2 regions of the Pontibacillus sp. ABV4_188 genome follow, and region 2 is predicted to be linked to the other one. Evidence: predicted binding sites of a transcription regulator. Region 2 holds the regulator's gene; the other holds the start of a gene.

Region 1 (3,437 bases), 1.5 Mb from region 2:
GGAGGGAAATTGACTTGTCTACCTTATCGTGCTATGTTTGATTAAATTAGAATGACGAAAAAGTATAGGCCGCTCCATTTGATCTCTGGATCAAGGTGTGGCCTCTGTTATGTGAATAAGAGCAGTTCCTCAAGTGATAGGAGAATGAACAATGAGTGTACAAAATGAAATGAAGAAGCGCCGGACGTTTGCGATTATTTCGCACCCGGATGCTGGTAAGACAACGTTAACAGAGAAATTTCTATTATTCGGTAACTTGATTCGTGAGTCAGGAACCGTTAAAGGGAAGAAGACCGGAAAGTTTGCGACTTCTGATTGGATGGACATCGAGAAGCAACGTGGAATTTCTGTCACGTCTTCTGTTATGAATTTCCCTTATAAAGACTATCAGGTTAATATTTTGGATACACCTGGGCACGAAGATTTTAGTGAAGATACGTATCGTACGCTAACAGCTGTTGATAGCGTAGTTATGATTATAGATGGAACGAAAGGGATTGAGGCCCAGACGCTTAAGCTTTTCAAAGTGTGTAAAATGCGTGGCATTCCAATCTTCACGTTCATTAATAAACTAGATCGTGAAGGTCGAGATCCGTTTGATTTATTAGATGAAATTGAAGGGGAACTTGGCATTGAAACATATGCCATGAACTGGCCTGTTGGGATGGGCAAGCGTTTTAAAGGAATTCTGGATCGCCAAAATGAACAATTCGTTCAATTTACAGGAAATGAGACCGAAACGTCTATTCCGTATGATGAAATTAACGATCATCCTGAACTAGCTGAAGATGAGACGTTTGCAAGTGCATTCGAAGAGCTTGAGTTGCTTGATGGAGCTGGTGTTGAGTTCTCTATGGATGCAGTTCAAAGAGGAGAACAAACGCCTGTCTTCTTCGGTAGTGCCCTTGCTCCATTTGGCGTTCGCACCTTCTTTGAAGAATTTATTTCTATGGCTCCGCAGCCTGCCCCACGTAAAGCATCGGGGGACATGATTTCACCTGATAAGGAAGAATTCTCAGGGTTTATCTTTAAGATTCAGGCGAACATGAACCCAGCACACCGTGACCGTGTAGCGTTTGTGCGTGTGTGTTCAGGTAAATTCGAACGAGGAATGAACGTAACGTTAGATCGGACAGGGAAGTCTATTAAATTAGCACAGACCCAGCAGTTCGTTGCTTCCTCAAGGGAGACGATCCAAGAAGCCTATGCGGGTGATATTATTGGAATTTATGATCCAAACGTATACCGTATTGGCGATACGCTTGTCGAAGGGAAAGAAACCTTCCACTTTGAAGAGCTACCACAGTTCCCGCCTGAAGTATTTAAGAAGGTTGTTGTGGAGAACGTAATGAAATCGAAGCAGTTCAAGAAAGGACTTGAACAGCTTGTGCAAGAAGGAGCTATTCAATTGTTCCGCAGCCTTCGAAGCGATGAGTATATTATCGGGGCAGTTGGACAACTTCAGTATGAAGTGTTTGAGTATCGTATGAAGAATGAATACAATGTTGGCGTTCGATTTGAAGATATCGGGGAGCGAATTCCTCGCTGGTTAAAATCGGATCAAGTTGATCGTTCCAAATTCGATGACCGGAGTCTTCTAGTAAAAGACCGCGAAGAGAACTATCTTGCTCTCTTTAAGAACGACTTCTCCCTGCGTTGGTTCCAAGATAAAAATCCAGACATTGACCTCATCGACCTGTTTGAAGTCAATCAATATAGCCAATAATAAAAACAAAAGCTGGTGGCCCCCACCAGCTTTTTCTTATACATAAAAAAGGCACCAGACACCCAGTTGTACTTTAAAGCAGTGCAGGGTGCCTGGCACGCATTAGTCCTTTAGAGTGATAACGGGTGTCTGGCACCCTGCACTGCTCTACCCGCCTAAAGCGCGGGGGTTGAGCACGGTTGTCGAATGTTTGTTCGCATCTATGTTAGAATGATGAAAGATTGTGGTAAACTACGGTTATAAGAGTGAATGGATGAATGGAGGTTGCATCTTGGAGAACAAATTTGAATTGGTATCCCAATACGAACCGCAGGGGGATCAACCTGCAGCGATTGAAAAGATTAAGCAAGGCATAGACGAGGGGAAGGTGCATCAAACCTTACTAGGTGCGACAGGAACAGGGAAAACATTTACGATGTCAAACGTGGTGAAGGAAATTAACAAGCCGACGCTTGTCATTGCTCATAACAAAACGTTAGCCGGTCAGCTGTATAGTGAATTTAAGGAATTTTTCCCTAATAACGCAGTTGAATATTTCGTTAGTTACTATGATTACTATCAGCCAGAAGCTTATGTTCCTTCTACAGATACGTTTATTGAGAAGGACGCTAATATCAATGATGAGATTGATAAACTGCGCCACTCTGCGACATCTGCTTTGTTTGAACGCCGTGATGTTTTAATTGTTGCTAGTGTATCTTGTATATATGGTTTAGGTTCACCGGAAGAATATCGTAATCTGGTGCTCTCTATTCGTTCAGGCATGGAGAAAGATCGTGATGAGTTGCTACGTGATCTTGTCGATATCCAATATGCACGTAATGATATTGACTTCCAGCGTGGTACCTTCCGCGTTCGGGGTGATTCAGTTGAGATTATTCCAGCTTCTAGAGAAGAGCACTGTATACGGGTCGAGTTTTTCGGTGATGAAATTGATCGAATCCGTGAAGTCGATGCATTAACGGGTGAAATTATTGGGGATCGAGAGCATGTTGCTATTTTCCCAGCATCCCACTTCGTTACCCGCGAAGAGAAAATGAAAGTAGCGATTAAAAACATAGAACGTGAACTACAAGAACGACTTAAAGAACTAAAAGACCAAAATAAATTGCTAGAAGCCCAGCGCTTAGAACAGCGTACGAACTACGACTTAGAAATGATGAAAGAAATGGGCTTTTGTTCAGGCATTGAGAACTATTCAAGGCACTTAACGCTTCGAGATAAAGGAGCGACACCTTATACATTAATCGATTACTTCCCGGATGATTTCCTTATTATTGCTGATGAGTCCCACGTATCCATACCGCAAATTCGAGGCATGTATAACGGAGACCAGGCGCGTAAACAAGTTCTGGTTGATCATGGCTTCCGTCTGCCTTCAGCTTTAGATAACCGTCCTCTACGTTTTGAGGAATTTGAGAAGAAATTGAATCAAATTGTCTACGTGTCGGCTACTCCAGGTCCATATGAACAAGAACACTCACCAGAAATGGTTGAGCAAATTATTCGTCCGACTGGCTTATTAGATCCGAAAATTGAAGTTCGTCCAATTCAAGGTCAAATTGATGATTTAATTGGCGAGATTAACATGAGAAAAGAGCGCAACGAACGTGTTCTTGTTACCACGTTAACGAAGAAAATGTCAGAAGATCTAACCGATTACCTAAAAGAGATTGGCATTAAAGTCGCTTATCTTCACTCTGAGATTAAA
Region 2 (3,437 bases):
TACCACGTAAGTCCCAATTCTTTAGTAACCTCCCCTATCCTGTTAACAACACCTTTACATAATAAAATAAAAAACACACGAAGAATATTCGTGTGTTTCGATTAATGCTTTTTATTTCGTTCTTGTTCTTCTTTTAATTTCTCTGGTGTTACGTCGTTACCTTCAGGGTCTACAACTTTCATGCCTTTTAGCTGGCTCTTGAAAGAGTTACGAAAGTTTTTAAGATATTCCTGACGTAATTTTTTTTGTTCATTTTGTTCAGTCATAGTTAGACCTTGTTGTTTAGATTTATGAGATAGTTCGTTAATTCGGTTTAATTTATCTTGAGAAATCATTTACATGCTCCTTTACTTGTTAAGCTCCAAGTAAAAAAGGCAAGAGTCCAAAGTAGGATGCCCGCCTTTCTACTCCCTATATCGTAACGCGTTTAGACGTTGTTTTCAAGTGAAACGAATTCCTTGTACCTTCTGTGGACGGTGGCCTTTGATACATCAAACCCCATCCCCCTCAGAGTCGCTGCTATTTCATCGAACGTTAAATTGTTTTGACGCAATCGAACAACCTCTTCAATTGGGAAGTCCTTTCTTTCTCGACCATGTGCCAAGTGCTGGTTAGAGAGGTTTTGAGCTGGATTAAATCCATTTTCTACAGCCCGCTTCATACCGCGCTTTATCTTAATATTATGTATTTTCCTTTGGTACTCTTCTACAATTCCCACAATTTGCAGCACCATTGAATCTGATTCTGATAAAGTAAGCTCTCCTTGATGAGAAACGGAATAGACAGGAACGCCGAGTTTTGTAAGTTGATGAAACAAGGCAATTTTCGTATTTCCCCGCCCAAGCCTTGTTTCATCTTGAATGAGAAGCAAGTCTGCTTCGTTGTTTGATAGAATTTCCAATACTTCTAAGATGCCGTCCCTTTCAATTTCGTATCCACTTGCTTGTTCTTCTATAATTTTATGAATTTCAAATTGGTGTTGAGTAGCTAGTTCTTCTAGTTCAATTCGTTGACGTTTTAATGATGAAACTTGTGCTTCTTTTTCTGTGCTGACGCGACAATAGATGATAGCTTTCATAGAATCTCCTTTTTTCTCTATCATATAAGGATATGCCTCGTTCCGTAAAGATTAACTTGAAAGCAACCCAATATACATAAAGGCTAAACTGCCTGCAAATAACAAGAAATACACTACGTCTAGTTTTGATAGATTTTGAAACATATTCATCGCCTCCAGAAAAATAAGAACTTTTGTTCGTGTCTAGTTCACATTATATACGAACATCCGTTCTTGTCAACACTTTTTGCGAACGAATGTTTGTATAACCTTTCCTACCATGGTATAATGACGGTAATAAATGATATGTACGAGGTGTAGAAAATATGACGAAACTATCAAAAAGGCAGGAAGCAATTTTAGATTTCATAAAAAACCGTGTACTAGAAAAAGGGTACCCACCTTCTGTAAGAGAGATAGGAGAAGCTGTAGGTCTAGCCTCTAGCTCAACTGTACACGGGCATTTGTCCAGGTTAGAGAAAAAAGGATATATTCGTAGAGACCCTACTAAACCTAGAGCAATTGAAGTGCTAGAATTAGAAGAAGATTCTATTACAACGATTCCTAAGGGAGAAGCAACGTATGCTCCTGTAATTGGTAAAGTAACAGCAGGTATGCCTATTACTGCTATTGAGAATATTGAGGAGTATGTACCCCTACCCGATACACTTGCAGCTCAAGATGACGATATATTTGTTCTAGTTGTTCAAGGAGAAAGTATGATTGAGGCTGGGATCTTAGACGGGGATATGGTTATTGTTCGTCGCCAGCAAACCGCTCAAAACGGAGATATTGTAGTCGCTATGACAGAAGATGACGAGGCAACGGTTAAGCGCTTCTTCAAAGAATCAACTCATATTCGACTGCAGCCTGAGAATGCAACGATGGACCCAATCATTGTGCAAAATGTAAGTATACTAGGTAAAGTAGTTGGATTATATCGCCATATCCATTAGTGATTAAGAACGTTTATTTACACCAACCTCACTTTAAAAAAAGTCATAAACCCAGAGAAGCATCGAATGTTTAATTCGATGCTTTTTTGTATGAAATAGTTTATTTATATTCGATTATTTCAACGCTCTCTACTAATAAACATACAAACCTTATTATCAGCACTATTTAAAACACTGCCCACATAAAAACCCTCAATACCAGTGGCATTAAGGGTTTTCAATCTTAGTAAGTTGATAAATACTGTTCGCGTTCCCATGGGTGAACCTGTGTACGGAACATATACTATAGGAAGAAACACGGATTAAACGCAATCAAATATACTTTATTACATCACTTTTTCATTTCCTAATATCAATAGATATCAACTTAGATTTATCTTTTTTGGTCTATTTTTGGTCATTATTTTGGTCAACCATTTAGAGGAGCAGCTAATCAAAAAAGGCTGCTTCTTTAGCTGTGGTATGATTCCCCCTGTTTCATCAATACACTTAGAATTCTTTTACAACATCTGTTTCGTGAAACTCTCAGTACGATTGAGAAACAGCTTCGCTTTCACTATTAATCAGTTCATGGTAAAGAACATAAAAAGTCTCTATCTCCCCTGTTTTAGGTATTTTCTCTCTTATCAATTGCATACCACCTGCTGCATAACAATTTAAAAGTTTCATTCCGTTATCACTCAATTTTATATGTGAATTGTTATCAATTAACTGGAGTATAAGCCTTTCTATTTCTCCCCTATCTTGACTTTCTATATCTAACCTTTCCATCTCAGCGTTAATTAGTAGTCCAGTTATTAACTCAGCTTTATCCGCATAAGGCTCTGGATAATAATCTATGAAATATTCAGTTTTAACTTCCTCAGGCAAGCCCAACTTTGTATCTTGCAACCCTAACATTAAACATAAATAATATATATCAAATTTATACTTAAATTTATCGTTTATCAATTTAAAGTAATCTTCGCTAGCTTTTGGTAATTTAAATGGCATTTAAACTCGCTCCTCCGCCTTTGAGTTAACCTCCACACTTTGGAAAGACTCAAAGTATTCTCTACCAATAACACATTTAGTGTGATTGCTTTCTCGGTGAATTGTCATAAATTGAACATTATCACTATCCATAAAATTCTCAGTGAAACCTTCCCGCTCTCCAGAAGTAATAAATATAATTAACTGTTCAAACAAGTTCGGTAATATTGAAGAAATCTCGTGCCTTACACTGAGGTCTAAGGGACCTGCTGGGGTATCAACTATGAATGGCAGAGTATATGAAGATGTCTCAAACATAGAGCCTAAGAAAGAGTATGCTATCGCTAAAGATTGACCTTCACTTGCACCAGCTTTATGTTTTAATTTTAATGAACCCTCAATATCTTCTACTAAAATAGGTTCATCCTTAATTATTTGAGACAATTTTATAT

What was found. Region 2 encodes LexA, which represses DNA repair genes until DNA is damaged. Its sites were predicted from a motif close to CGAACATATGTTCG; they were not measured.
Region 1: the regulator LexA is predicted to act here: its motif matches at 1,910-1,923, upstream of uvrB (excinuclease ABC subunit UvrB).

What each region holds. Positions count from the first base shown of each region.
Region 1 covers NZ_CM149975.1:3,399,278-3,402,714, reverse strand. Annotated here, with positions in the region: gene ACYX4O_RS17400 (ATP-binding protein) at 1-13, shown strand, start outside; gene ACYX4O_RS17395 (peptide chain release factor 3) at 152-1,726, shown strand; gene uvrB (excinuclease ABC subunit UvrB) at 1,998-3,437, shown strand, end outside.
Region 2 covers NZ_CM149975.1:1,942,761-1,946,197, reverse strand. Annotated here, with positions in the region: gene ACYX4O_RS09920 (DUF896 domain-containing protein) at 102-335, opposite strand; gene ACYX4O_RS09915 (YneB family resolvase-like protein) at 428-1,078, opposite strand; gene lexA (transcriptional repressor LexA) at 1,384-2,013, shown strand; gene ACYX4O_RS09905 (hypothetical protein) at 2,539-3,006, opposite strand; gene ACYX4O_RS09900 (hypothetical protein) at 3,007-3,437, opposite strand, start outside.